DNA from 3 places in the Janthinobacterium sp. SUN120 genome. Region 1 is predicted to be linked to each of the others. Evidence: predicted binding sites of a transcription regulator. Region 1 holds the regulator's gene; each other region holds the start of a gene.
The links. Region 1 encodes NrdR, which represses ribonucleotide reductase genes. Its sites were predicted from a motif close to CACNANATNTNGTG; they were not measured.
Positions count from the first base shown of each region.

Region 2: a site for NrdR is predicted at 4,584-4,597, ahead of O0879_RS15685 (ribonucleoside-diphosphate reductase subunit alpha). Genes of this name have one in related genera too.
Region 3: a site for NrdR is predicted at 5,222-5,235, ahead of O0879_RS08510 (ribonucleoside triphosphate reductase). Genes of this name have one in related genera too.

Region 1 covers NZ_JAPUBW010000005.1:80,463-90,504, forward strand. The annotation lists gene tolQ (protein TolQ) at 1-667, opposite strand, end outside; gene ybgC (tol-pal system-associated acyl-CoA thioesterase) at 715-1,116, opposite strand; ZMP/ZTP riboswitch at 1,431-1,555, shown strand; gene glyA (serine hydroxymethyltransferase) at 1,667-2,914, shown strand; gene nrdR (transcriptional regulator NrdR) at 3,059-3,520, shown strand; gene pilV (type IV pilus modification protein PilV) at 3,763-4,332, shown strand; gene O0879_RS23000 (PilW family protein) at 4,329-5,288, shown strand; gene O0879_RS23005 (PilX N-terminal domain-containing pilus assembly protein) at 5,328-5,957, shown strand; gene O0879_RS23010 (PilC/PilY family type IV pilus protein) at 6,050-9,892, shown strand; gene O0879_RS23015 (type IV pilin protein) at 9,952-10,042, shown strand, end outside.
Region 2 covers NZ_JAPUBW010000002.1:1,325,230-1,335,271, forward strand. The annotation lists gene O0879_RS15680 (ribonucleotide-diphosphate reductase subunit beta) at 98-1,249, opposite strand; gene O0879_RS15685 (ribonucleoside-diphosphate reductase subunit alpha) at 1,368-4,319, opposite strand; gene ampD (1,6-anhydro-N-acetylmuramyl-L-alanine amidase AmpD) at 4,711-5,322, opposite strand; gene O0879_RS15695 (sigma-54 dependent transcriptional regulator) at 5,300-6,379, opposite strand; gene O0879_RS15700 (PP0621 family protein) at 6,500-6,760, opposite strand; gene ccsA (cytochrome c biogenesis protein CcsA) at 6,757-7,560, opposite strand; gene O0879_RS15710 (hypothetical protein) at 7,887-8,426, shown strand; gene O0879_RS15715 (ABC transporter substrate-binding protein) at 8,489-9,433, opposite strand; gene O0879_RS15720 (MacB family efflux pump subunit) at 9,613-10,042, opposite strand, start outside.
Region 3 covers NZ_JAPUBW010000001.1:1,926,286-1,936,327, forward strand. The annotation lists gene aspT (aspartate-alanine antiporter) at 1-412, opposite strand, end outside; gene O0879_RS08480 (transporter substrate-binding domain-containing protein) at 674-1,537, opposite strand; gene O0879_RS08485 (heavy-metal-associated domain-containing protein) at 1,786-2,049, shown strand; gene O0879_RS08490 (SCP2 sterol-binding domain-containing protein) at 2,083-2,622, opposite strand; gene O0879_RS08495 (U32 family peptidase) at 2,643-3,539, opposite strand; gene O0879_RS08500 (peptidase U32 family protein) at 3,549-4,583, opposite strand; gene O0879_RS08505 (hypothetical protein) at 4,748-5,158, shown strand; gene O0879_RS08510 (ribonucleoside triphosphate reductase) at 5,282-7,030, shown strand; gene nrdD (anaerobic ribonucleoside-triphosphate reductase) at 7,027-7,227, shown strand; gene O0879_RS08520 (anaerobic ribonucleoside-triphosphate reductase activating protein) at 7,217-7,924, shown strand; gene O0879_RS08525 (Pls/PosA family non-ribosomal peptide synthetase) at 8,073-10,042, shown strand, end outside.

The DNA.
Region 1 (10,042 bases):
TGTTGGAGAATTCCTCGACGAAGCTCTCGAAGCGGATCGCCAGGCGGTCGATGTCATGCGAAAAACGGTTGTAGGCGACGACGGCGGGAATGGCCGCGAACAGGCCGATGGCGGTGGCGATCAGCGCTTCGGCAATGCCGGGCGCGACGGCGGCCAGCGTGGCTTGCTGCACGTTGGCCAAGCCGCGGAAGGCGTTCATGATGCCCCAGACGGTACCGAGCAGGCCGATGTACGGCGAGACGGAGCCGACGGACGCGAGGAAGGCCAGGTGCGATTCGAGCACGTCCATTTCACGCTGGAAGGCGGCGCGCATGGCGCGGCGTGCGCCGTCGAGCACGGCGCCGACGTCCAGCGCTTCGCGCGAACCGTAGGAAGCCTTGCCCTTGATGAATTCGCCCATGCCGGCGTCGAAGATGCGGGCCAGCGCGCCGCTCTGGTCGCGGTTGCCGCTGGCGTTCTGGTGCAGCGCATGCAGATTGCCGCCGGCCCAGAAGCTGCGTTCGAATTCGATGGTTTGCTTGCGCGCCTGGCGCACGGCAAACATCTTGCGGAAAATGTAGGTCCAGCTGGTCAGGGAAATCAGCAGCAGCAGGGCCATGATCAGTTGCACGATCAAATGGGCATTGGAGATGAGCGCGAGGAAAGAAAGATCTTGTGTAACGTTCATTGGCTGGCAGTCTGTTGGGTGAATTGTCCGGGGGTGGCGGGTAGGGCTCAGGCGGCGCGCATGCGGGCCGCGACTGCATCAGGCACGGCGCGCGGGCGCAGTGCCGAATCGACGCAGCCGATCTTGACGCGGGCCGTGTTGAGCAGGCGGTCGCCGCACCAGGCTTGTTGCAGGAAAACGATGGAGGCACGCCCCATTTTTTCTATGCTTAAGGTTAATCTTACCGTGTCATCGAGCCTGGCTGGCGCATGATAGTCGGCGTTGACGCTTTTGACAACGAACATCGCGTCATGCTGTTCCAGCAATTCCTGCTGGCCCACGTCGATGGCGCGCAGCCATTCGGTGCGCGCGCGCTCGAAGAATTTCAGGTAGTTAGCGTAATAGACGATGCCGCCGGCGTCGGTGTCTTCATAGTAGACACGTACGTTCCAGGTAAAGACTGAAGGCATGTTTATTGCGCCAGTAGTGAGATTGAGCAACATTTTACGCGATTTTTCTTCTTGTGACTGTGGGCGCTTGCTGGAAAGCCATGCAAAAGCTGCATATAAGTTGCACCGCAGCATTGTAAATCCGGCGTGTGCAATGGCAAGCTTCGTAACATACGCTTACATGCCATGGCCAGGTTTAAGCCCAGCTTAAAAGCGGCGGCCATCCCCGGGGCGGCCTGTGGCCGCGCCCGGGCTGCGATGGCGCGCGGCGATTATAGCCGCACGGTTGCATTCCTTGCTCAATTTGGGTACTTAACTTACAATTTGACTTCCATTACGTCTCACGTGACTGGCGAAAAGTCGGGCGATCTCCATGAATGGCGGTCGGCAAACCGGCGAAAGGTGGGCACCCACCGGGAAACGTGAGATTTTTCATCAGCCGTTCGCCTGGGTAGCCACTATGGAAAAGCACGAAGAGGCTGCCTGTCCAATGTTGTTATTCACTTAACGCCGGCTCCCCTCATTCGATCCAACCTGCCAGTACAAGCACCCTCATACTTGGAGTTTTTACATGTTTGCAAAAGATCACAACCTCGCCAACGTCGATCCTGAATTGTTCGCCGTCATTCAAAAAGAGAACACGCGCCAGCACGACCACATCGAACTGATCGCGTCGGAAAACTACACGTCGCCAGCCGTAATGGAAGCGCAAGGCTCGCAGCTGACGAACAAGTACGCCGAAGGCTACCCGGGCAAGCGCTACTACGGCGGCTGCGAATACGTCGACGTGGCCGAGCAACTGGCCATCGACCGCGTGAAACAGCTGTTCGGCGCCGAATGCGCGAACGTGCAGCCGAACTCCGGCTCGCAGGCGAACCAGGGCGTGTTCTTCGCCATGTTGAAACCGGGCGACCTGATCATGGGTATGTCGCTGGCCGAAGGCGGCCACCTGACCCACGGCATGCCGCTGAACATGTCCGGCAAATGGTTTGACGTCGTTTCCTACGGCTTGACGGCGGAAGAAGACATCGACTACGAGGCAATGGAGCGCCTGGCCCGCGAACGCAAGCCAAAGCTGATCATCGCCGGCGCGTCGGCATTCTCGAAAAAGATCGACTTCGAACGCTTCAGCAAGATCGCCAAGGAAGTGGGCGCCTACTTCATGGTCGACATGGCCCACTACGCGGGCTTGATCGCCGCCGGCCTGTACCCGAACCCGGTGCCGTTCGCCGACTTCGTCACCTCGACCACGCACAAATCGTTGCGCGGCCCGCGCGGCGGCATCATCCTGATGAAGGCCGAACACGAAAAAGCCATCAACTCGGCCATCTTCCCTGGTATCCAGGGCGGCCCGCTGATGCACGTGATCGCCGGCAAGGCCGTCGCCTTCAAGGAAGCGCTGAGCCCTGAATTCGTCGAATACCAGAAGCAAGTGATCAAGAACGCCGACGTGCTGGCGAAAACCCTGATCAAGCGCGGCCTGCGCATCGTGTCCGGCGGCACCGAATCGCACGTCATGCTGGTCGACCTGCGCGCCAAGAACCTGACGGGCAAGGAAGCCGAAGCCATCCTCGGTTCCGCGCACATCACCTGCAACAAGAACGGCATCCCGAACGACCCGCAAAAACCTTTCGTCACCTCGGGCATCCGCCTGGGCAGCCCGGCGATGACGACGCGCGGTTTCAAGGAAGCGCAAGCGGAAGAAGTGGGCAACCTGATCGCCGACGTGCTGGACAATCCGCATGACGCCGCCACCATCGAGCGCGTGAAAGCGGCCGTGAAAGTACTGGCCGACGCGCACCCTGTGTACGCAGCATAATTATTTGTCCAGAATGTGTCATACGGAGTAAGATTCTGTATGACACATTCCAGTCGTGCCCAAGGGCGCCCGGAGTGATTCGGGCGCCCTTTGTACAAGGGCGGCGATTTCCCGTAATTATTACTATAAAGTTGTAGCCAGCCCATGAAATGTCCATTTTGCCAGCACGGCGACACCCAGGTTCTCGATACGCGCGTATCGGAGGAAGGGGATGCCATTCGGCGCCGCCGCCGCTGCGGCAAATGCGACAAGCGTTTTACCACGTACGAACGCATTGAACTTATCATGCCGGCCGTCGTCAAAAAGAATGGCAGCCGGACGGAGTTCGCTGCGGATAAGTTGCGCGGCAGTTTGATGCTGGCCTTGCGTAAGCGTCCCGTCGCGGCCGCCTCTGTGGATACGGCCATCGCGTCCATCCAAGAGAAGCTGCTTACCAGCGGCTTGCGTGAAGTCGAATCCGGCTATATCGGCGAACTCGTCATGCAGGAACTCAAGCGCCTGGACAAGATCGCCTACATCCGCTTTGCCTCCGTCTACAAGAATTTCGAAGACCTGGCCGAGTTCCAGGACGCGATCGCCGAAGTGGGCCAGGCGCGCAAGCCCTGACGCTTACCCGGACATTCACTTTGCCGGCAATGGGGCCGCTCCTGCGCCCCGTGCTCACCATGCCAGCGCTTGCCTGGCAAGCGGTCTGATCAATCCCACCGCCGTTCTTCTCGACTTATCATCGTCCTGTTTGCGCTAGCGCAGACGCGGGTTTTTGCGCGCGCCTATCTTGTAGCTGGGCCGCCTGTTCCTGCGGCTCTTTCTGCGGAAGGGAGTAGCGCATGCGCAAGGGCGGTCGCACTATGTTTCCTGCGGGTGGCAGCAGCCTCGTCGAAGTGCTGGTGTCGCTGCTGCTGTTGGCGCTGGGCCTGCTGGGTGCCAGCATCCTGCAATTGAACGCCCTGCGCGCGCGCCACGAGTCGGCGCTGCTGTCGGCGGGCGTGCAACTGGCCGCCGGCATGGCCGAGCGCATGCGCGCGAACAACGTGCTCATGAATGGCCCCGATGCGGGTAATCCCTACCTGAACGTGGCATATGCGGCGGCGGACGGCGCCGAAGCTGGCGGTGGCGCGCCGGACTGTCTTGGCGCTGCCGCCTGCAGCGCGGCCGAGCTGGCGCAATTCGACATCGCCGAATGGAAGCAGGGGCTGCATGCGGCCTTGCCCGGCGCGCGCCTGCGCATCTGCCGCGACCTTGCCGCGTGGGATGCCGCCGCTCAGGGCTTGCAGTGGGCGTGCAGCGGCGGCAAGGGGGCGCCCATCGTCATCAAGCTGGGCTGGCGCGGCCGCCTGCCCGATGGCTCGCCCGCCGTGAATGCGGCAGGCGAGTCGCTGCCCAGGCTGGCATTCCAGCTGGGCGGGGGCGGCGCATGAGCGGCGGACATCGTGGCATGAGCCTGATCGAATTGCTGGTGGCCCTGTCGCTCGGTGCGCTGTTGATGCTGGCCGCCAGTAGCGTGCTGCTGGCGGCCAGCGGCAGCTATGGCGACCAGTCCGCCAGCGCTCGCCTGGATGACAACGCCCGCTATGCGCTCGACGCCATCGCCCGCGCCGTGCGCCAGACGGCGTATGTGAATTGGGATAGCAGCGCCGCACCCGTCGCCCATGCGGATTACGACAGCGCGAATATCGCCGGTCTCGACGCGCGCAGCCTGGGCAAGAATAGCGACGGCATCAGCGGCGCGCTGCCCGGCGCCCTGCATGGCAGCGACGTGCTGGCCCTGCGCTATTACGGCGCCGGCAAGGAAGAGGGCGGCGACGGTTCCGTCCTCAATTGCGCCGGCTTCGGCGTGGGCGCCGCGCAAACGGAGGCGCAGCGGGGCTGGAGCATTTTCTACGTGGCGCAGGGCGCCGATGGCGAAGGCGAGCTGCGCTGCAAATACCGGGGCACGAACGGCTGGGGCGCGGACGCCGTCATCCGTGGCGTCGATGCTTTCCAGGTGCTGTATGGCCTCGACACGGATACGCCGCCTGACGGCGTGGCGAACCGCTATGTCAATGCCAGCGCGCTCGACGCCTACGATGCGGCGCTGCTGCTGGAGGGGGCGGATGCGGCTGCGCGCCAGCGCGATTTTCAACGGCGCACGCACTGGAAACGCGTGGCCAGCGTGCGCGTGGCGCTGTTGCTGCATGACGAGGCGGGACAGGCCGACAAGATGGCGGAACTGGGGCCGGCGCAGTTCGACCTGTTCGGCAAGGCGTATGCCGAGGCGCATGGCGCCGGCGACACGGGCGTGCGCATCGCGCGCGCATCCTTGCCTGCCGCGACGCGTTCGCGGCTGCGGCAACTGGTGCAGACGAGCATCATGCTGCGCAACGGGCCGGCCTAGGCGGGCGGCGCGATGGCTGGCGCGGGCGTCCGCTGTTGCGTGCCTTGGCGCCCACCTCGTGCGCGATGCGGCGGCGCCACCCTCGTGTATGTGCTGTGCCTGCTGGTGATCATCTTGTTGCTGGGCATTTCGGCGGCGCAGATGGCCTTGCAGGGGGAGAAGGCGGCGCGCGGCGAGCGCGACCGGCAGATCGCGTTTCAGGCGGCGGAGGAGGCACTGGTGGATGCGCAAAACGATATCGAAGGCTTGCCCGGCGCGCCGGGACGCAGCAGCCTCTTCGCGCCAGGCAGTGCGGCAGGGTTTGCGGAGGGTTGTGGTGAGGGCGGCGCACTGGGCCTGTGCCTGCCCGCGGCCCCGGAGGCGCCGGCGCTCTGGTTGAGTACGGACCTCGATGGCGCCGAAGGCAGCAGCCGCGCCGTGCCGTATGGCCAGTTTACGGGTGCCGTCATGCAGACGGGGCAGGGCTTCCTGCCGTCGCGCCGGCCCCGCTACCTTATCGAACTGCTGCCGTTTCACCCGCCCGGCGCGCAGGCCACGGCAGTGGCTGGCGGCCTGGCCACGGAAAGCTATGTGTACCGCATCACGGCCATCGGTTTTGGCGCGCAGGAAAGCACGCAAGTCGTGCTGCAAACTTATTACCGCAAACAGGCGGCGGGAGCGGGGCCATGAGGGCGCCGCGGTTCATCTTGCCACCCACTTTGCCGTCCACTTTGTGGCCTGCTTTGCGGTCTACCCGGCGGCATGCCGGCTGCGTCTGGCTGATGCTGTTGGCCTGTCTGGCCAGCCTCTGTTGCGGCGGCGCCCTTGCCGCCGCCGTCCCGCCGGTGACGCTGGCGCGGGCCGACGCGGGCTTGCACGGCGCCAGGGTGCCGCCGAATCTGCTGCTCAACCTGTCCCTCACGCATGCGGCGGCCGCTGCCGCATATGGCGGCGAGTATGCGCCGCAGCGCGAGTACGCAGGGTATTTTCATGCGCGCATGTGCTACAGCTATCCGTATCGCAGCAAGGATGGCGTCATGCTGCCGGACTTGCGCGTAGCGACCGCTTACTTCTCCGTGCTGAAGCCGGCCGATGCGCTGCACGGTTGCGGCGGCGATAGTTTCAGCGGCAACTTTCTCAACTGGGCCAGCACCAGCATGCTCGACCTTGTCCGCTATGCGCTGACGGGCGGCGACCGCGTCATCGACGAAGTGCGCAAGACGGTGCTGCAGCGCGCCTATCTGCCTGACGCCGACAGCCCCATCGACTTTTTTGCCCACCCCGTCTTTTTCCCGCGCAAGGTCTTGCAGGCGGGCGTGGCGGCAGCGACGCCATTTGCGCTGGCGCAACTGGCCATCGTTTCTTGCCGCAACCGCCTGCTGTTCGGCGACGCCAGCCTTGGCCAGTCTGCGGGCAGCACTTGCGATGCGCCTGGCCTTGCTGCCACGCACGGGGTGTTCCTCGCGCGCGTGCGCGTGTGCGACGCTGACGAGGGGCCGCTGCGCGACGACTTGTGCCTGGCGTATGGCAAGAACTACAAGCCGGTGGGGGTCGTGCAGCGCCATGGCGGCCGGGTGCGCGTGGGCGTGTTTGGTCATTTGAACGGCATGCCCGCCAGCGCCGGCCCCGTGTATGGCGGCGTGCTGCGCGCGCCGCTGGCCCATGTGGGCAGGCAGCGCTGGACGGCGCCCGACTATTTGCCGCAAGACAATGCCGGCGCCGAGTGGCATCCCGCCACCGGCGTGTATGTGGCCGAAGCTGCGGCCCAGGGCGCGGGCCTTGGCGGCGGGGTGACCGCTTACATCAATGGCCTGGGCCGCGGCAATGCAGGGCATCCTGGCGCGTACGCCAGGGCGGCGCCGCTGGCCGAATTGCTGTACGAATCGCTGCGCTACCTGCAGGGACGGCAAGCGAGCGCCCCAGTGCCGCCTGCCACGGCCCCGCCTGCCATCGACGACGGCTTGCCGGTCGTGACCCAATGGAGCGACCCGCAAACGGCCAGTTGCCAGCGCCACATCGTCGTCAGCCTCGGCGATGCGGGCATGGCGGGCGACCGTTACGTGCCCGGCAATGTCCCGGTCCCTCCTGCCGCATCCGGCGACCGCGCCCGCGCGCCGGACAGTTTTGCGCCGCCGCCGTTCGATGCGATGGCCTGGACGCATGCGGTGGGCAGCCTGGAAAGCGGCGGCACGCCCGGCAATCCCGCGCCGCGGCCGGAACTGGCGGCGCTGGAATTGCTGGCCGATGGGGCGGGCGGCGCCAGCTACCATGCGGCGGGCCTGGCCTACTGGTCGCACGTGCAGGCCCTGCGTCCCGGCGGCAAGAACGACGGTGTCGCAAAGGTCGAGCACTATGCGGGCGACTTGCGCCAGGGCGACCCGGCCACCACTCCCGCCTCTACACCCTTGCTGCTGGCATCCAAGTATGGCGGCTTTCTCGATGCGAATGGCGATGCCAACCCCTTCAAGAGCGCGACGGGCGGCGCGCTGGATGAATGGAGCTTGGACGGCCGCTGGCCTGGTCATTACTTGCCCGGCAGCGATCCGGCCGCCCTGATCGCGGGATTGCGCGCAGCCTTCGCGGCAGCCGATAAGGGCACCTTGCCGGCGGCGCTCGCAGGACCGGCCCTGATGGCGCTGGCCAGCGGCACGGAAGAGGCATACTGGTTCCAGACGCAGCTGCACCTGGCCGATGGCGGCATGACCTTGTCGCGCACCACGTTTGCCGTGGGGGCCGATGGCGCACTGCTTCCCGGCAAGCCATGGTGGATTGCCGGCGGACAGGACAAGCCCGTGCCGGATGGCGCGCCTGCGTCCTTGCGTCCCGTCTACACGCTCGACGCCCAGGGCAGCCTGATGCCGCTGGCCTGGAACCGCCTTGACGCAGCGCAGCGCGGCGCATTCGACAGTGGCGATGGCCGGGGCGAGGCGCGCCTGGCGTACCTGCTGGGCCAGCGCACGCACGAGGTGGGCCAGCCAGGCGGCTTCCTGCGGCGCAGGTCAGGCAGCCTGGGCGCAGCACCCTATGGCAATCTCGTGTACGTGGGTGCGCCCGGGCTGGGCATGCCGGGTACCGGCTATGGCTTGCACCGCCAGGCGCTGCTGCAGCGGCGCAGAATGCTGTACCTGGGCGCCAGCGACGGTTTGCTGCATGCCTTCGATGCGCGCACGGGCAGCGAATTGTTTGCCTATCTGCCGCAAGCGCTGCTGCACCTTGCGCCAGCCGCTGCAAGCACTCACTACAGCTCCGGCCCGCTGCTCGACGGTGCGGCGGCCACGGCGGAAGTGCTGGCGCTGGGACATTGGAAGACGGTGCTGGTGTCGGGCATGGGCGGCGGGGCGCAGGGCGTGTTTGCGCTCGACATCACGGACCCGGCCCGCTTCGGGCAAGACGGGGCGCTGTGGGAATTTACGGACCGCGACGACAGGCTGATGGGCAATGTGCGTGCGTCGCCCGCCTTCGCCCGCATCAATATGGGCGGCAAGGAGGGCGCGCCGGCCTACCGCGACTTTGCCATCGTCGCCAGCGGCTACAACAACCATGTGAACGATGGCAAGGACACGACGGCGCCCGCATCGGCCGCCGCCATCTTCCTGCTGGCGCTGGACAAGGCGCCTGGCACGCCATGGGTGTTGGGAAGTAATTACTTCCGCCTCAAGGTGCCCGTGGCCAGCGGCGGCGGCCATGACGCTGATGCGGGCGCGAACGAGGATGTGGATGCCATGCCCCAGGCGCTGGGTCCGCCCGCCGTGGTGCCGGGCAGCGACGGCGCGCTGGCGTATATGTATGCTGGCGATTTGCAGGGCAATATCTGGCGCCTCGACATGGCTGGCGGGCCGCCTTGGAAGGAGGGGCAGGGACGCAAGCTCGTCTTTGTCGCGCGCGATGCGCAGGGCCGGCGCCAGCCCGTGACGCAGCAACTGAGCGTAGCCTACGCGCCCGGCGGCGGCTATGTGCTGCTGTTCGGCACGGGCAAGCTGGTCGAAGCGGCCGATACCTGGCCTTCCGCCTTCCTGTCGCAGTCGTTTTATGCCGTGCACGACGATGTGCGCGAGTCATCTTCCACGCGCAGCCGGGCCGACCTGGAGCAGCGCAGCTTGGGCGAGGCGGCGGGCGGCGTGCGCGTCGACGGCGCCGAGTTGCGCTACACGGGCAGCGACGCCATGCGCGGCTGGTACCTCGATTTCCTCAATACCGGGCAAACGGGCGAACGCAGCGTCAGCAGTCCCGTGCTGGCCGCTGGCAAGGTGTTGTTTAACACCGTCTTGCCGGGGCGCGACCCTTGCGCCAAGCCCGCCACGCGCCTGTACGTGCTCGATGTGCTGAGCGGTTTTGCCGCCGATGGCGCCGGTGTCGTGCAGGCGGGTGCGCAGACGGGGCGCTTGTTCGATGGCTTGGCGCGCGCACCGCCAGTAGCGCTCGAACTGAACAGCACGGTGGGCGCCGCGACGGCGGCAGGGCGGGCCGAGGGGCGCAAGGAACTGGCGGTGCTGCAACCGGGCTTGCCCGGCGCAGCCAGCGGGGCGGTGCTCAAGGTCGTCAGCGCACCGCTGTCGGCCCGGCGCCTCAGCTGGCGCGAAGTGGCGAACTGGCGCGAATTGCACGAGGCGGCCAAGAAAAAATAGGCATGGGCTAGGCCGGCGCAGCGTATCGGCTGGCGCTTTTTGGAAAGGGGGGAAATCGCATGGGGACGTTGGCAAGGCGGCATTGGTGCACTGCAAACGGAGGCGCTTTTGCTGCCAACCCGCCGGGCTTCAGCCTGATCGAACTGCTGG
Region 2 (10,042 bases), on a different contig from region 1:
GCATGACGCGATGAGGCACGCATTTTTCCGCCGCCATGCAGGCGAAAAAAAAGCGCCGTCTCGATGACGGCGCTTTTGGGCGTTGACTGAAAAAGGGTTACTCCCAGTTCAGCGCACCACCGGTTTGGTACTCGGTCACGCGCGTTTCGAAGAAGTTACGTTCCTTCTTCATGTCGATCATTTCGCTCATCCACGGGAACGGATTTTCTTCCTGGGCGAACAGTGGCTCGATGCCGATCTGCTGCGCGCGGCGGTTGGCGATGAAGCGCAGGTAGCCCTTGAACATCGGCGCGTTCAGACCCAGCACGCCGCGCGGCATGGTGTCTTCCGCGTACGCGTATTCCAGTTCGACGGCTTTCATGAACAGGTCCTTGATCTCTTCGCGGAAGGCGGCCGTCCACAACTGCGGGTTTTCCATCTTGATCGTGTTGATCAAGTCGATGCCGAAATTGCAGTGCATCGATTCGTCGCGCAGGATGTACTGGTACTGCTCGGCCGCGCCCATCATCTTGTTCTGGCGGCCCAGCGCCAGGATCTGCGTGAAGCCGACGTAGAAGAACAGGCCTTCCATCAGGCAGGCAAAGACGATCAGGGATTTGAGCAGCTTCTGGTCATTTTCCACCGTGCCGGTGACAAACGCCGGGTCGGTCAGGGTGTTGATGAACGGAATCAGGAATTCATCCTTGTCGCGGATCGACTTGACTTCGTTGTAGGCGTTGAAGATCTCGCCTTCGTCCAGGCCCAGGGATTCGACGATGTACTGGTAGGCGTGCGTGTGGATCGCTTCCTCGAACGCCTGGCGCAGCAGGTACTGGCGGCATTCCGGCGCCGTGATGTGGCGGTAGGTACCCAGCACGATGTTGTTGGCGGCCAGCGAGTCGGCCGTCACGAAGAAGCCCAGGTTGCGCTTGACCAGGCGGCGCTCGTCGTCCGTCAGGCCGTTCGGGTTTTTCCACAGCTCGATATCGCGCTGCATGTTCACTTCCTGCGGCATCCAGTGGTTGGCGCAGCCGGCCAGGTATTTGTCCCACGCCCACTTGTACTTGAACGGCACCAGCTGGTTGACGTCCGTCTTGCCGTTGATGATGCGCTTGTCGTCGGCATTCACGCGGCGCGCGACTTGCTCGGCGTTCGCTTCGGACGGCTCGGCACCGGCCGGCAGGTTCAATTCGGTATTACCCAGTGGCGCTTGCTGCGCCGGACGCGGCGCAGCTGCCGACGTGGTTTCATCATCCCATGACAACGACATATTCTTCTTCCTTTCCATGCCGGCGAGCCGGCGATCCGCAACAGGCCCGTTGTATCGGACAATGCGGACATTGACAACATTGAATCAGCCCGACCGTGCCGGGCTGACAACTAAAATTTTACTGGCAGGCTTCGCATTCCTCAAAGCCATCGTCACCCGGACGCAGGTAGCAGGCTTCGCCATCGGCGTCGTCCGCTGCCGCTGCCACTACCGGCGCCACGGTCACTGCTGCTGCCGCCACGACCGCCGCCTGGGCGCTCTGCGCGCTGGCCGACATGCCGCCATCGACTGCCACGGCGTTCAGGGCGCCCGTCTTGGAGGTCGATTTCTCCATGTGGGTAGCGGCGATGGTACGCAGGTAGTAGGTGGTTTTCAGGCCACGCAGCCATGCCAGCTTGTAGGTCTCGTCCAGTTTCTTGCCCGATGCGCCAGCCATGTAGATGTTCAGCGACTGGGCCTGGTCGATCCACTTCTGGCGACGCGAAGCCGCTTCCACCAGCCAGCTTGGCGACACTTCAAAGGCGGTAGCGTAGATATCGCGCAGGTCTTGCGGGATGCGGTCGATCTTCACCAGCGAGCCGTCGAAGTACTTCAGGTCGGAGATCATGACTTCATCCCACAGGTCGCGCGCCTTCAGGTCGCGCACCAGGTAGCCGTTGATCTCGGTGAATTCGCCCGACAGGTTCGATTTCACGTACAGGTTCTGGAACGTCGGCTCGATACAGGCCGAGACGCCGATGATGTTCGAAATCGTCGCCGTCGGGGCGATCGCCACGCAGTTCGAGTTGCGCATGCCGAACTTGGCGATGCGTTCGCGCACCGGTGTCCAGTCCATGGCCGACGAGGAATCGACTTCCAGATAGCCGCCGCGCTCTTCAGCCAGCAGCTTGACCGAGTCCTGTGGCAGGATGCCGCGGTCCCACAGCGAACCGGCATACGATTCATAGCGGCCGCGCTCTTCGGCCAGTTCCGTCGACGCCAGGTAGGCGTAGTAGCAGACGGCTTCCATCGAGGTGTCGGCAAACGACACGGCGGCGTCCGAGGCGAACGGGATGCGCATCATGTGCAGGCAGTCCTGGAAGCCCATCACGCCCATGCCGACCGGACGGTGGCGCATGTTCGAATTGCGCGCCTTGTCGACGGCGTAGTAATTGATGTCGATGACGTTGTCGAGCATGCGCATGGCGGTGCGCACGGTCTTGGCCAGCTTGACGTGATCGAGCTTGCCTTCCTTCATGTGCGCCGGCATGTTCACGGAACCAAGGTTGCAGACGGCGATTTCATCGCTGCTGGTGTTCAGGGTGATTTCCGTGCACAGGTTCGAGCTGTGGACGACGCCAACGTGCGACTGCGGGCTGCGGATGTTGCAAGGGTCCTTGAACGTGATCCATGGGTGGCCCGTTTCAAACAGCATCGACAGCATCTTGCGCCACAGGTCCAGCGCGGCGATCTTCTTGAAGACGCGGATTTCGCCAGCGGCGGCCTTGGCTTCATAGCCCACGTAAGCCTGTTCAAAAGCCTTGCCGACCTTGTCGTGCAGATCTGGCGTGTCCGACGGCGAGAACAGGGTCCATTCGCCTTTTTCCATGACGCGCTTCATGAACATGTCGGGAATCCAGTTCGCCGTGTTCATGTCGTGCGTGCGGCGGCGGTCGTCGCCCGTGTTCTTGCGCAGGTCGAGGAATTCCTCGATATCCATGTGCCAGGTTTCCAGGTAGGCGCAGACGGCGCCCTTGCGCTTGCCGCCCTGGTTGACTGCCACGGCCGTGTCATTCACCACTTTCAGGAACGGCACCACGCCTTGCGACTTGCCGTTGGTGCCCTTGATGTGGGCGCCCAGGGCGCGCACTGGCGTCCAGTCGTTACCCAGGCCGCCGGCGAACTTGGCCAGCAGCGCGTTGTCCTTGATGGCGTCGTAGATGCCTTCCAGGTCATCCGAGACGGTGCTCAGGTAGCACGACGACAGCTGCGAGCGCAGGGTGCCCGAGTTGAACAGGGTCGGGGTCGAGCTCATGAAGTCGAACGAGGACAGCAGGCTGTAGAACTCGATGGCGCGCGCTTCGCGGTCCGCCTCGTTCAGCGCCAGGCCCATGGCCACGCGCATGTAGAACGCCTGCGGCATTTCGATGCGCACGTCCTGGATGTGCAGGAAGTAGCGGTCATACAGGGTTTGCAGGCCGATGTAGCCGAATTGCAAGTCGCGATCGGCCACGATAGCTTTGGCCAGGCGTTCCAGGTCGAAGCTGGCGAGTACCGGGTTCAGCAGCTCGGCGGCGATGCCCTTGGCGATGTATTGCGGGAAATACGTCAGGTATTCGGCGGCAGCGGCCGCTTGTGGCACTTCCTTGCCGAACACTTCCTTGCGCACCGTGTGCAGCAGGATGCGGGCCGTGACCTGGCTGTAGGCCGGGTCTTTTTCCATCAGCGCGCGCGCTGCCAGGATGGCCGACTTGTGCAGTTCTTCCACCGGCACGCCGTCATACAGGTTTTTCACCGTTTCAGCCAGGATGGCGTCGGCATCGACGTGCTTTTCCAGGCCGGCGCAGGCGGCATTGATCAGGTCGCGTACTTCCTGCATGTCCAGCAGGCGGCGCACGCCGTTGTCGGTCACGTTCAGTTGTGGTGCGGAAACTTGCGCGGACGCGCCTTGCGCTTCCTTCTGCAGGCGGCGCTCTTCCATGTGTTTGGCGCGGTACAGCACGTAGGCACGCGCCACGTCGTGCTCGCCCGAACGCATCAGCGACAGTTCCACCTGGTCTTGCACGTCTTCGATATGGAAGGTGCCGCCGCCCGGGTGGCGGCGCACCAGCGCAGCGACCACGCCGTCGGTCAATTGTTCCACCAGTTCGCGGATGCGTGCCGAGGCTGCGCCCTGGCCGCCGTTAACGGCCAAAAACGCCTTGGTCATGGCGATGGCGATCTTCGAAGGCTCAAATGCCACCACCGCGCCGTTGCGGCGGATGATGCGATAGTCGCCCAATGCCGCGCCCGTGCTCGCCACGCTGTTGGCCGCGCCTGGCGCTGGCGATACTGGCGTTGGATGGATGGAAATATCTTGTGGTGATTGCATTGAAGCTCCCGTTGTCAGCTAAAGTCAGCCTGCAGTTTTGCTGCCGCGTGTGTTGTTGAATAGAACGCCCGATGGTCAGGGTTTCTTCAGGTATTTGTTGCTAAATAGTAAATTAATAGTGCATAAAACAGCTCAGTATCCATCTCGCCACACCGCACTGCCCGGCTGGCGCAAAACACGATCAAGGGTGATAAACCGCCAGTTCCAGTGCTTTATCAGCAATCCGGGTAGCTTTGACAATAATTCTGAAAACGTCTGTGATGGCACTACATATAGTCTTTACATCCAACTTCTGCACTAATTGTAGTACCCATCGAAGGGCGATGCAATAGTTTTCCGGCATCCGTCGGCGTAATTTTTTGTATTTTCATATACGATTTCGGTTGACTTTTCAGGGCATGGCTGGGAAGCCCAATCCCCGCGAAGTAAGCGCTAACGCAGCTTGTCCGTTAAGGGTTTCCAGCCAGCATTCTTGATAAAAATGCCAGTCAAAAAACGGCCCCGGATCCGTCTTCCTGCCCGGCGCGATATGCTCGTGGCCGCGCACCTGGGACAGCCCGTAGCGCGCCACCAGCGCCGCCGTCAGCGCCGCCAGCACATGATATTGCCGCCGCTGGAACGGCACATCGTCCGCGCCTTCCATTTCGATACCGATGGAATAGCCATTGCACTGCGGGCGCCCTTCGAAGGCGGACGCGCCCGCATGCCAGGCACGTTGATCAGCAGAAACATATTGCAACAACGCACCATCGCGCCGCACAAAAAAGTGCGCCGACACCTGCAAGCCACGCAGGTCGGCGAAAGAAGGATCGGCATTATAATCTACCCGGCCCGTAAACAAGTCCGACACATGCGGCCCGCCAAAGCGGCCACCCGGCAAACTGATGTTATGGATCACCAGCAAATCGACTTGCGCACCGTCCGGGCGCGCATCGCAGTACGGCGAGTCATAGCGCAGCGCGCCGTCGCACCAGCCATCTTCATCTATCGTCCATGCGCTCATCAAGTAGGGCTTCCTGTATCGTCAATTTCTGCATGCGGTAACGCAACTGGCGCACGCTCAGGCCCAGCTGGCGCGCCGCCCGTGCGCGGTGGTAGCGCGCCTGCACCAGCGCCAGCATGATCATGTCGCGCTCGGCCTGGCGCAAATACACGTCCAGCGGCAAGACCTTGGCCACGCCATACGCCGCCATGCCGGGCAGACACTGTTGCCGCTCCGACACAGCCGGCATGGCCGACGCCACCCGCAAGGGCACGTTGCCCGCCGCGGAGGGCAAGGCCAGACCGTCAAGCGCGATCACGCCGCCATCGGCAAAGGCCAGCGCCCGTTCCAGTACGTTTTCCAGTTCGCGCACATTGCCGGGAAACGCATATGCGGCCAGGGCCGCCAGCACCGGCGGCGCCAGGCTCACGGACCGGTGCGGCGACAGGCGTGCGAGGATCACCTCACATAATACCTGCAGATCGCCGCGCCGTTCGCGCAGCGGCGGCAGCGCCAGCTCGATCACATTCAGGCGGTAAAACAGGTCCTGGCGAAACGTCCCGGCCGCCACGCCGCGCGTCAGGCCATGCTGGCTGGCGCACAGGATGCGCACGTCGACGGCTTCGTCAGTACTGCCGCCCAGCTTGCGCACGCGGTGCTCTTGCAGCACGCGCAACAGTTTCACCTGCATGGCCAGCGGCAGATCGTCGACTTCGTCGAGCAGCAAGCTGCCGCCGTGGGCCGCCTGGAACAAGCCCTGGCGCTCGTGCAGCGCGCCCGTATAGGCGCCCGGGCGGCAGCCGAAGAATTCCGCTTCCATCAGCGCTTCGGGAATGGCGCCGCAGTTGACGGCGATAAACGGAAAACTGGCGCGCGCGCCCTGCGCATGGATGGCGCGCGCCGCCAGTTCCTTGCCCGTGCCCGATTCGCCGCGGATGGCCACCGGCGCGCCGCAGCGGGCGATGCGGCCGATCTGCGCGCGCAGCGCCTGCATGGGCAGCGAGTTGCCGCTCAGTTGCGGCGCCGGCGGCCTACCGTCGGCGGTCGGCGGGATGGAACGGGGGCTGGGACGGGACATGGTGAGCGCGCCTTTCTGCAATGGCGGCGACGAACCGCCTGCTGCAGATGCTACGCCGGACGGATGCCGGAGGACGTTACGATACGGATGAGCAACGCACGCGCGCCTGCGGACCGCCCCTTACAACGTGGCGTGCGCGTGGCTGCAGTAGTCGTGGCCCTTGGCCTGCACGTTTTCCGAGGCCGGGTAGTACACGCCGCAATGGGCGCAGCACAGCATCAGTTCGGCATCCGGCAACTCCTGCGGCCGCACCGGCGGCGTAAACGGATTCGGCCGCTGCTGCTGTTGCGCGCGGGCCCGCTGCTGCATGCCACGGATCTTGCTGCGGATAGCGAACAGCACCAGGAACACCAGCGCCAGCCAGAATAAAACACGTGTCATGCGAATCCTCGGTGTAAAACCACTTCCAGTACAAAACGGCTGCCGACATAGGCCAGCAGCAAGGTGGCGAAACCGGCCAGGGTAAAACTCAGGGCCGTCTTGCCGCGCCAGCCGCGGAAGCGGCGGCCTGCCAGCAGCGAGGCAAACAGCAGCCACGACAGCATGGTAAACACGGATTTGTGATCCCAGTTGAGCGCCTTGCCAAACAATTGCTCGGAAAACACAATGCCCGACAGCACGGTCAGGCTGAGCAAAATAAACCCCAGGCCGATCATGCGGAACAGCAACTTTTCCATCGTCAGCAGGGCTGGCAGCTGGTCCAGCGCGCTGCCGATGAAGCCGCGGCTTTCGCTGCGCGTGTGCAAACGCGACTCCTGCAGCGCCATCAGCACGGCGTGAAAGGCGGCAATCGTCAAGGTGCTGTAGGCGAGCACGGCCACGGCAATATGCCAGCCGAAGACGGCCGACTTGCCTTCCATGCTGACCTGGCTGCCGGGGAAGGCCCAGGCCAGGCCAATGGCGAGGACGGCGCTGGGCATGACCATGCGGCGCAGTCCGTCCAGGCTGAAATTGCGGTTTTCTATCCAGTAGGCGCCTACCGAGACCCACAGCGCGGCCGACAGCATGGCGGAAAAACCGAAGCGCAAGGTGCCCGGCGCCATCAGGTCGAACCACAGGGTGGCGGCGTGCGCCAGCCAGGCGACGCCGGTCAGGCCGGCAATGAGCCGGGCACGGGACGAGGGAAGCACCGCGCACACCGCATACAACAGGGCGGCGATGAAAAAGAAATAGATCTGCATAGTTTAAGTTTACACCATAGCCGACAAGCGCGATTCAGGCGACAGCCCGGGTGACAGGCACGACGCCGCCATCCAATGCCGCAAGCCTGCCATGATATCGCGCCTGAGGCATGACGGGGTGGCGCACCCTCAAGATTTCGGCAATCTTTCCTGCGGCACACTGTCACCGCGCCGCGGGCACGTTGCCATCCTGATTAGCCAGTCCTATAATTATGTCCACAAAGCAATATTTATCCACCCTGACGCCACCGCCCCTCGCCATGTCTTTTCTAAAATTGTCCTGGACCTGTCTCTTGCTGGCTGCCTGTACTATATTAGGCGGCTGCATGAAAGATGCACCGTCCCAATCCACGTACGAGGAATATTTCCGCACGTCCATCCAAAGCTATGACCTGTACAAACAGTACTTCGACATCGCGACGCTGGAAAAGCTGAATGGCTGGAAAGAGAACGAACAGTACGAAATCAAGGGCTCGGCCGTGCTGCGCGCCAAGGTGGGCTACCTGGAATTGCTGGCCGACGTGGTCGACAGGCTCGAAACGGAGGCGAAAACGGATGGCTCCGTGGGCATGACCATGGGCCTGGGCCTGATGGCGCGCGGCATGGGCGGTGAAAACAAGGTTTTCCGCGAATTCTGGGCGCAGCAGCAGGAAAAGAAGGCGATCCCCGCGCCGCTGCTGGCGCGCCAGGCGGCGATGACGGCCGAACGTTTCGAGAACCTGATGCAATGGTCGGACCAGATCGTGCAAGACAATTACGGCGCCATCATCAGCCGCCAGCTCAAGAAAGGCGATGAGCTGACCCGCATCTACACGCTGAGCTTCCGCCAGACGGAGAAAGGCTGGATGGGTTTCAACGCCCGCTAAAGGCAACCCGCCCCAAGCTCCGCGCCAGCACTGGCGCGGAGGTTTTTTCATGGTTTCCTGATTTACTTCACATTCAGGCTCTTTTTCGCCTGCTCCAGCAAGTCCGTCTTGACCCAGTCCTTAGCCACGGGCGGCTTCGTCATGCGGCCCACGCCCGTTTTCACCATCACGTCCGTCGTGATCTGGATGTGTTCGGGTGAGATGTCATACGAATACGGCGAATTGCTGATCGCATCGTCGAAGTCATCCTTCGTGATCTGGCCGCGGAACACCACTTCGCGCACATACTTTTCCGCCGTCGCCTTATTGTCGATAAAGGTCTTTGTGGCTTCGACGAAGCAGCGCATGAATTTTTCTGCCACGGGACGGCGTTCCTTGTAAAACTTTTCCGTCATCACCATGGTGCGCACGGGTTCGCCGATCGGCGTGTCGTACGGCTTGATGACTTCGGTGCCGAAACCCTTGTTGATCGCCTGCGACGATTGCGGTTCCGACTGCATCATGGCGTCGATATTCTTGCCCATCAGCGCCTGGTTCAAGTCAGCGTAAGCCAGGAACACCAGTTGCACATCCTTGCCCTTGGTTTCGGAATACGTCAGGCCCGCCTGCGACAGCTCGGCCAGCAGCAGCACTTCCTGGATGCCGCCGCGCGTCACGCCCACGCGCTTGCCCTTGAGTTCCTTGACGTTGGCGATCTTTTGCCCGGCGCCCGCCACCAGGCGCGCGCCGCCCTTGGCAAAGCCTGCCACCACATAGATGGGTGCGCCGCCTGCGCGGCCGGAAATGGCCGCCTCGGAGGCCGTCGCCCCCACGTCCAGCTCGCCCGCGATAATCGCCTGCATCACGTCGAGGCCCTTGGCGAAGACATGCTCTTCGACCTTGATGCCGCACTTGGGCGCGATTTCCTTGATGTACGACACGGCGCCGTAATGGGCGAACTTCAAATTGCCCAGGCGCACGACTTCCTGCGCCTGAGCCTGGCCAGCGCCCATGCCGAAGGCCAGCATGAGGGCGGCGGCAATACCAGTCTTCAAAGTTGATTTTTTCTGCATCGGGTTCTCCTGTGGTGGTTGGTGTGTGCCCGCAAGGGCATAAAACACGGCGCTTTTATTATGAGGAGATAGTACCGTGTGTTGGAGCCAGGGCAACATTTTTTTTGCCGGCAGCCACGCTGCCGGCATTGTCACTACTGCCCCGCCAGCGCCACCACCGGATCGAGCCCCGACGCCTTGCGCGCCGGCATGAAGCCAAACACCAGCCCCGTCACCACGGCGCAGGCAAAGGCGCCGCCGACGGCGCTCAGCGAAAAGATCACCGGCACGTCCCATACCAGCAGCAAGCCGGCCACCGTCACGCCGACCACGATGCCGGCCACGCCGCCCACCACCGACACCAGCACGGCTTCGGTGAGGAACTGGCGCAGGATGTCGCGCCGGCGCGCGCCCGTCGCCATGCGGATACCGATTTCGCGCGTGCGCTCGCGCACCGTCATCAGCATCACGTTCATGACGCCGATGCCGCCCACCACCAGGGAGACTGCGGCGATCAGGCTGAGCATCACGGTCATGTTGTCCTGCGTCTTCGCTTCGGCGGCAATCGACGCGGCCGCGTTGCTG
Region 3 (10,042 bases), on a different contig from region 1:
CCGTGCCGACGACGGCCGACTCCGTCGCCGCGCCCGCCATCATGCCGGCCGCCGTGCCCTGGTCCAGGCCAAGGAAGCGCGTGGCCAGCAGCACCAGCGCCAGCACCACCACCACTTCGATCAGGCACAGCAGGCCCAGGCGCAAGCCCTTGGCATTCAGGTTGGCAAAGAACTGGGGACCGCCCGCATAGCCGAGGGCAAAGATGAACAGCATGAAGAAGACATTCTTGACGCTGGCGTCCAGGGTGATGCCCAGCTGGCCGATCAGCAGCGCGGCGACCAGGGTGCCGCACACGCCGCCCAGCTGGATGGGGCCGAAGCGTATCTGCCCTACCGCGTAACCGAGCGCCAGCGCCAGGAACAGGGCCAGTTCCGGCACCTGGTGCAATACGGACGTGATCGAATCGAGCATGGACGAACCTTCGAAAAGATAACGGATGGTGACAAGGGGACAGCGCGTTCGGCGGCTGGCGGCAGCTGGCTGTGGAACGGGCGCACGGCTCCCGCACGACACCTGCGGCAAGCGCTTGTGCTGGGAAAAAGTTGCAACGTGGAATTATGTTCGGCGAAAATTTAATAAGTGTCAACAGGTGTTCTGTTGAACTCGCTTTGCGCTTCATCAAACATCGGGCGCACGATTGAAGCCACTGTTTGACATTGATCAATAAGATTATTAGTAATGTTTGGGACGATACCAAAGTGCCTTGCGCGCCAGCGGCGTCTCCTCGGGCAAGTCGGGATTGGCCAGCTCCAGCACGTGGCGCCGGGAAAGCTGCAAGCCATCCGCGAGGCGGCCGAAATGGCGTTGGAACAGCTGCGCGAAACTGCCATCGGCGAGCATGCTTTCCAATCCCCTTGCAATGTGGCGTGCCAATTCCGGCCTGTGCCGGCCGACAAAGAAGTACAGCGCGGCCGGGTAGCGGATGACCAGGTAGGCGTCGAGCGCCAGCGGCAGGTGCGCATGGCTGGCCAGTTCGCTTTGCGCCTCGATCACGGAACGGGGAAAGTAATCGATGCGCCCTGCCGCCAGTTGCTGGAACAGGCCTTCGTAGGTACTCGAGGTATCGAGGCGCAAGCCATTCGCCTGCAGGATGGCGGAGTCGGGCCAGTCGCGCATCTGGCCGGCCGACAGCCGGGCCAGGGCGGCGATGCTGCGCACGCCGCGCAGCAGTTGCGGCTGGCGGGCCTGGATCAGGGCCACGCGCCAGCCGATCAGGCCGCGGTCGATGGGGATGCGCACCGGCAACAATTGCGTTTCGCGCGCGCGGCTCGTCATGGCCCAGACGACGTCGACACCGCCCGACGCAGTGGCAATTTCCTGCATCGCGCGCGTCTGCACCATGCGCAGTTCGGAGCGGCGCAAGGCATAGGCCTGGCCCGAACGGGCCAGCGCCTGTTGCAGCAAGGCCGTCACATAGCCTTGCTGCGGATCATCGAGCGCCTGGTGGCGCGGATACACGAGCGGCAGCGGCGGCGCGCCGGCGGCCGCGCCCAATGGCCACAGGGCGGCAAGCTTGAGCAGGGGGCGGCGCTGCATGGCCCCTCCTTTCCAGCGCTGTCATAGCGTTCTTATCAGAATGACAGTATCGCGCAGCAGGACACGCTTGTCGACTGGAATACGGCAACTGTGTACAAAACAACAGCACTTTCAAGGTGACCCGCAGGGCTGGGGATTAATCCAGATCAATAAAACCGCAAATACAAAATAAATCTTGCGTGCTGCTCTGGACGGCATGCGCATGGCTCGCCTACGCTGTTTTTTTATCTGAAAAACAAGAGGAACCCATGCAGACAGCACGCTTGAATATTATCGGAATGGATCATGAAGGCTGCGCCGACAGGCTGACGGGCGCGCTCGAGGCCGTCACGGGCGTGGCCACCGTGTGCGTCTCGCTGGCGCGCCACGGCGCCACGGTGCAGTTCGACGAGCGGCTGGCCACGCAGGAACGCCTGCTGGCCGCCGTCAATGACGCCGGCTTCATGGGCGAGGCGACGGATGAAGAACAGCTGGCCTCGTGCAGCGGCGCCTGCGGCCACTGCCGCCACTGAACGCCATTGAGCGCCCGCCCTCCCTTTTTTCGCTCAGCCTTCGCGCGCGCCCCGGTCGCGCAGATGCGCCAACACGCGGCGCGGCCCCAGCGCCTGCAGGTCGAATGGCGGCAACTCGATGGCATCGAGCGTATTCTTGAACAGCAAGCCCAGTTCCGTGTCGCCTTCCAGGCTCAAACGGCGGCTGAAGAACAGCGTGTCCGGATCTTCCTGGCGCCGCGCCAGCAGCATCAAATCATGCACGCTGGCGGCGATGCACAGGTCCGGCACGTCCGCATAGCGCTCCGCCACGAACACCGTGCCCTGCCACTCGAAGTCGAAGGCGATGCCCGCGTCCAGCAGCCGCAAGCGCAAGCTGCGCCCTTCCAGGCTGCGCCGCACGTCGTCGGGCAATTGCGGCGCCAGCAGGCGGTTCAAGCCCTGCACGAACAGCCACGAAGCGGGATACGGGGGCAGTTTGGACAGCAATTCGGCCAGCGGTTCCGGCAGCCGGTACGACACTGCGGGCTTGCTCATGCCGGGACGGGCGGGGACCGGCGCCGGGACGGGCAATCTTTCCAGTTGATCTTGCATGGTGCTTCCTTTCGAGGCGTTCAATGGGCTGCGTGCTGTTCCATGCCGGGCTGGCCGTGCCAATAGCCGTCGCAGGCGCCGGCCGGCTGGCAGGCCGCCAGCTGGGCCTGGGCGCCGATGCCGCTGACCTGGCCGCGGCGGGCGCGGTCGAAGATGGCGATGACTTGTTCCGTATGCATGGCCTGGGGGCTGATGCGCGCCACCGCCACGCCCATGTCGCGCATGGCGTCGAGTTCGCGCACCAGGTTGTAGACCAGCGCCGACTGCGTCTGCGTGCCATTCAGTACGAGGAAGGGTACTTCGTCGCGCGTGCGCAGCAGCAGGCCATCCGGCTCTTCCAGGCAGCTGTAGCCGCAATCGTCCTTCGGCAGGTTGCGGTTGCGCGCCGTGAAGCAGCGCGCGGAAAACGCCAGCGGCATGCGGCCGTAGGCAAAGACTTCCGTCTCCAGTCCTTCCGGTTTCTGGCGCTGCATCTCGGCCAGCGCCGTCTGCCCCATTTCCAGCGGCATCACCCAGCGCCGCGCGCCCAGGCGCGCCAGCAATTGCAGGCTGGGGCCATTGAACAGGTTCAAATGGGGACCGGCGACGAAGGACGTGCCCTTTTCCATGCAGTGCACGGCGCCCATGTCGTTGGCCTCGACGCCGTAGCGGCCATTGCCCGTGATGCGGCGCAGGGTCGCCAGTTCGGCTCCCGCCTCGATCAGCGCCTGCGTCGACAGCACCACTTCCTTGCCGGCGGCGGCCAGCATGTCCGCGATATCGAGCCAGTCGGCCAGACGCACCTCATGCCGGCGCGAGCAGACGGTTTCACCCAGGTAGACGATATCGACGGCGGTGCCGGCGATCTGCTGGTAAAACTCGAAGACGGTGGCGCGCGGCCAGTAGTACAGCAAAGGGCCCAGTGAAAGCTTCAGCATGTTCATCCTCTATTTCCAAGATCTGTGGTAAGCGCCTAATGTGTGCTGCTGGCCTTCGGCCAGCTTGTCCATGGCCGCCATCCAGCCCGGCTTGACGGCGTAGCGCGCATTGCCTTCGCGGCAGGCGTCGATCGCTTCGCGCCACACACGCGTGACCTGTGCCACGTACGCGGGGCTGCGCTGGCGCCCTTCGATCTTCACGGCGCGCACGCCCATGGCGATCAGTTGCGGCAGCAGCGCCAAGGTGTTCAGGCTGGCCGGTTCCTCGATGGCGTAATACTCTTCGTCGTTGACTTCGAAACGCCCCTTGCACAGGGTGGGATAGCTGGCGTTTTCGCCGGGCGCATAGCGGTCGATCAGCACACCGTTCAGGCGCGATTCGAGCCCGTTCGGCGTTTCCAGCCAGCGCACGGATTTCGCCGGCGAGCACACGCCGTGGGTGTTCGGCGCCTCGCCCGTCGCATACGACGACAGTGCGCAGCGCCCTTCGACCATCACGCACAGGCTGCCGAAGCCGAACACCTCGATCTCGACTTCCGTCTTGGCGATCAGTTGCTCCACCTGCGCCATCGACAGCACGCGCGGCAGCACGGCGCGGGCGATGCCAAAGTGTTCATGGTAAAAATTGATGGCTTCGTAGTTGGTGGCCGAACCTTGCACGGACAGGTGCAGGCGCAGCTGCGGCTGGTGCTGGGCCGCATACGCCATCAGGCCCGGATCGGCCACGATCATGGCGTCGATGCCGGCATCGGCGGCGCGGTCGATGGCGCTGCGCCACACGGCCCAGTTGTGCGGCTGCGGATAGGTGTTCAGCGCCAGCAGCACCTTGCGTCCATATTGGTGGGCGTAGCGCACGCCCTCGGCGATGGCCTTCTCGTCGAAATTGAGGCCGGCGAAATTGCGCGCATTGGTGGCATCGCGAAAACCCAGATAAACGGTGTCGGCGCCATTGTCGATGGCCGCTTTCAAGGCTGGCAGGCTGCCGGCGGGGCAGACCAGTTCCAGCGGTCCGGCCACGCGGGTGGCGGTGGTTGATTCAAGCATCATGGTGTTCACAGTCCTGTATCGGCTCAGGGTGCAGACTATATCCCCGCCCAGGCTGCCCAGTCCTTGACGCAGGTGAAGGAATGCATGCATGGCTGGTGCGCGTTCAACTTGCTTGACCTGGCTGTAAAATGCCCCCTTTTCTCCCTCTTCGATTGCCCGCCATGCCCCGCAAACCGCTGCTGATCTTTCTGCTCACCCTGTTCCTCACCGTGCTGCAGGTGCAGTGGGCCGCGCCCACGGAAGGCTACGACGCCGAGGCGCTCTCCGTGCTGTCGCCCGAAGTACTGGGCGCGTATCCGGGCGTGCTGCTGCTGTTCCTGCAAGCCGTCTTCGCGCGCCGCGCCATGCCCGTGACGCGCCAGGCCGCCATCTGCACGGGACTGCTGGCCGTCTACTGGCTGCTGGCGAACTACGTCACGTTCGACGCGCGCGTGGCCAGCTGGAGCACCTTCTCGGCGCGGGAAATCTGGGCGCACGTGCTGCCCGCCTCCATCCTCAGCATCGCCGTCTGCGGCGCCGCCTACTTCGCCGCGAGCGCCTTCATCCTGCGCCAGGGCCGCCTGAAAAAGTAAACGGGGGCGCTTTTTTCACCTGCATCAAGGATTCGTCATGCCACTGCACGCGCCCTTTGACGCCACTATATTTAGTGTTTAATCTCCATAAAAACACCGCATGTTGTGTTTATTGGAGGTTTCATGACGACGAATGCAGTTTCCCCCACACGCGGCCAGGTCGATGTCGCCGCGTCCATCAATGAATACCTGGACCGGCGCGACTGGCGTGTCAACGCCAACGCCAACCAGGGTTACTCGCTGGGCGGCCTGATACTCAATGTGTCGGGCAAGGTCATCGCCAACTACTGGCTGGACCAGGTCTATCCGCCGGAAGTGGGCGCGGCGCACCGCGAAGCGGCGCTGCACATCCACGACCTCGACATGCTGGCCGGCTATTGCGCCGGCTGGTCGCTGCGCACCCTGCTGCACGAAGGCTTGAATGGCGTGCCGGGCAAGATCGAGTCCGGTCCGCCGAAACACATGTCGAGCGCCATCGGCCAGATCGTCAATTTTCTCGGCACGCTGCAAAACGAGTGGGCCGGCGCGCAGGCGTTCAGCTCCTTCGACACCTATATGGCGCCCTACATCCGCAAGGACAGCCTGCGCTACGAAGACGTGCGCCAGTACATGCAGGAACTGATCTTCAACCTCAACGTTCCCTCGCGCTGGGGCACACAGACGCCGTTCACCAACCTCACCTTCGACTGGGTTTGCCCGGACGACCTGCGCGAGCAGATTCCCGTCATCGCCGGCCAGGAGATGGACTTCAGCTATGGCGAGCTGCAGGCCGAGATGGACATGATCAACCGCGCCTACATCGAGATCATGATGGCGGGCGACGCCAAGGGCCGGGTCTTCACCTTCCCCATTCCCACCTATAACATCACCGAGGATTTCGACTGGCATAGCGAGAATGCCGAACGTCTGTTCGAAATGACGGCCCGCTACGGCCTGCCCTACTTCCAGAATTTCATCAATTCGGAACTCAAGCCGAACATGATCCGTTCCATGTGCTGCCGATTGCAACTGGACTTGCGCGAACTGCTGAAACGGGGCAATGGCCTGTTCGGTTCCGCCGAGCAGACGGGTTCCCTGGGCGTGGTGACGATCAATTGCGCGCGCCTGGGCCACCTGTGGCGCGGCGACGAGCCAGCCCTGATGGCCGACCTGGACCGCCTGCTGGAGCTGGGCAAGACCAGCCTGGAAATCAAGCGCCGCACCATCGAGGAATTGATGCAGCAAGGCCTGTTCCCCTACACGAAACGCTATCTGGGCACCCTGCGCAACCACTTTTCCACCCTGGGCGTGAACGGCATCAACGAGATGATCCGCAATTTCAGCGGCGACGCCTGGGACATCACGACGCCAGAAGGCCACGCGCTGGCCGTACGCCTGCTCGACCACGTGCGCGCCCGCATGGTGGCCTTCCAGGAAGAGACGGGCCATATGTACAACCTGGAAGCGACGCCGGCCGAAGGCACGACGTACCGTTTCGCCCGCGAAGACCGCAAGCGCTTTCCCGCCATCCTGCAGGCGGGCACCGCCGACAACCCGTACTACACGAACTCGTCGCAGCTGCCCGTGGGCCACACGGACGACCCGTTCGAGGCGCTGGAATTACAGGATGTGCTGCAGCGCAAATACACGGGCGGCACGGTGCTGCACCTGTACATGACGGAAGCACTGTCCGACGCGAACGCCTGCCGCGAACTGGTGAAACGCGCGCTGAGCCGCTTTTCGCTGCCCTACATCACCGTCACGCCCACGTTTTCCATCTGCCCGCGCCACGGCTACCTGGCCGGCAAGCATGAATTCTGCCCCACCTGCGATGCGGAACTGATCGCCCGCAAACAATCCGATCTTGCTCACCCACTCAAGGAAACGCCATGAATGCACGTCCCGACTTCACTCCCGCCATCACCCTGCTCGATACGGAACGCCAGCGCTGCGAAATCTGGACCCGCGTGATGGGCTACCACCGCCCCGTCGCCTCGTTCAACATCGGCAAGCAGGGCGAATTCCACGAGCGCCAGTATTTTACGGAAGCGAGCGCCCGGGTTGGCCAGCCCGCCTGCCATGGCGGCTGAATTGAAGGTGGGCGGCCTGACGCCCTTTTCCGCCACCGACTATCCCGGCAAGCTGGCGGCGGTGGTGTTCGTGCAGGGCTGTCCCTGGCGTTGCGGCTATTGCCACAATCCGCACCTGCAGGCGCGCACGCCGGAAGGCGCCATGCCGTGGCAAGACGTCCTGACCTGGCTGCGCCGCAGAACGGGCCTGGTCGACGCCGTCGTCTTCAGCGGCGGCGAAGCGTGCATGGATCCGGCGCTGGGGCGGGCCATGCAAGACGTCAGGGAACTGGGTTTCGGCATCGGCCTGCACACGGCCTGCATCTATCCGCAGCGCCTGCAGGAAGTGCTGCCCCTGGTCGACTGGGTGGGTTTCGACATCAAGGCGCCGTTTGCCGACTATCGACATGTGACCCGCGTGGCCGGCAGCGGCGACCCGGCGCGCGCCTGCCTGGACGCCATCCTCGCCAGCGGCGTCGCCTACGAATGCCGCACCACCACCCATCCGGACCTGCTGCCAGACGAGCAGCTGCTGGCCCTGGCCGCCACCCTGGCCGCCAAAGGCGTCGATAACTACGTGCTGCAGCAATTCCGCGCCGAAGGCTGCGCGGATGCGGCACTGTCCGGGCGCCCCCTGCACGGCTATCCGGCGGCGCACACGGTGGCGCAAATCGGCGCCATGTTTCCCCGTTTTACATTCCGTAATCATGGCAGTTGAGCCAACAGGCAGATTATTTCGGAAAGCCCCGCAAAATTCCCCGTTCTGCAACGCTGAAATGTCTTGCGTGCTGTAATGTATCAACTGTGCTGCGCACCACGCGCAGCCCGTCAGATTCCTCACACCGCATTACAGATAAGCGTCATCCATGAACGATTTCACCGCAGCCAGCCCAGGCACCCCTTCCACCCATGCCGACATCCTGTACGGCCCGCCGCGACCGGATTTGCTGCGCGAGGAAGTGCTGGCCGACCTGCTGGAAGCGACGGCCCGCCGCTGCCCGCAGCAAATCGCCCTGATCGATGGCGCGCGCCGCATCACGTATGCGCAACTCGATGCGCAGGCAGGATTGGCCGCGTCGCGCCTGGTGGCTGCCGGCGTCAAGCCCGGCGACATCGTGGGCCTGTGGCTGCCGCGCGGCGCCCATTTGCTGCTGATGCAGGCAGCCATCGCCAAGGCGGGTGCCGCCTGGCTGCCCGTCGATGAAGACACGCCCGTCGAGCGCCTGCAAGTGTGCCTCGATGACGCCAATGGCGCGGGCGTCGTCAGCTGCGCGCAATTCGCGCCACGCCTGCTTGATGCGGGCATCCAGCGCCCCGTGTGGACAGCGGAAAGCCTGCTGGCGCCCGCTACGCCGGGCGAAGCGCTGCCCGCGCGCGGCGCCGTGCTGCCCGAACACCCGGCGTACGTGATCTACACGTCCGGCTCCACGGGCAAGCCGAAGGGTATCCTGATCAATCAACGCAGCATCTGCCACTTCCTGCGCAGCGAAAACGCCGTGCTGGAAGTGACGCAAGACGACATCGTCTACCAGGGCTTTTCCGTCGCCTTCGACATGTCGTTCGAGGAAATCTGGATCGCCTACCTGGTGGGCGCCACCCTGTGGCTGGGCCCCAAGGATATCTCGGGCGACCCGGAAGCCTTGCCGCGCGCCCTGGCAGAGAACAAGGTCACCGTTCTGCACGCCGTGCCGACCCTGCTGGCCCTGTTCGCCGAAGAAGTACCGAGCCTGCGCTTGATCAATCTGGGCGGCGAGATGTGCCCGGAGTCGCTGGTCGAACGCTGGTCGCGCCCGGGCCGCGCCATGTTCAACACCTATGGGCCCACGGAAGCCACCGTCTCGTGCAGCCTGGCGCGACTGCGGCCCGGCGAACCGGTCACCATCGGCACGCCGCTGCCCAACTATGGCTTGCTGGTGCTGCAGGTGGCCGAAGCGGGAGAAAACCGTCCCCTGGCCCTGCTGCCAAGGGGCGAGACGGGAGAATTGTGCATCATCGGCCCCGGCCTGGCCGAGGGTTACCTGGGCCGGCCCGACCTGACGGTGGAAAAATTCCTGCCCAATCCCTGGGCGACCAGCGACGATGACGCGCGCCTGTACCGCACAGGCGACCTGGCGCGCATCGATGCGGACGGCCAGGTGCTGTGCCTGGGCCGCGCCGACGACCAGGTGAAAATTCGCGGCTTCCGCGTGGAGCTGGGCGAAATCGAAGCCGTGCTGGCGCAGCAGGCGGGCGTGGGCACGGTGGCAGTATTGCTGCGCAAGGACGACGGCATCGACCAGCTGGTGGCGTATATCGTCGGCAGCGACGAGGCGCCCGAGGATGCCCTGGCGGCAAAAACACTGCGCGCTGCCCTGAACCTGCATTTGCCGCCGTATATGGTGCCTGGCCGTTTTGAATTGCTGCCGCTGATGCCGCGCCTCACTTCCGGCAAGATCGACCGGAAAGCATTAAAGGCCATGCCATTGTCCGCGCCGCTCCCAGGCGAGGCGGGCGAATCGGACGTGCCGGAAACGCCGGCCGAAGCGGCCCTGTTCGCGGCGCTGGCCAAGCTGTTTCCCGGCCAGGCGATCTTGCGCCGGCTCGACTTCTTCAGCGACCTCGGTGGCCATTCCTTCCTGGCTGCGCGCCTCGCATCCGCCCTGCGCGCCGATCCGGCCTACGCCCACATGACGGTGCGCGACATTTACCAGAACCGGCAGATCGGCAAGATCGCCGCCGTGCTGGGTGAAGCGCCCGCGCTGGCCACGCCGGAAGCGGATTGGACGCCGCCATCGACCTGGAAACGCTGGCTGTGCGGTGCCGCGCAAGCAGCGGCCGTGCCTGGCCTCGTCACCCT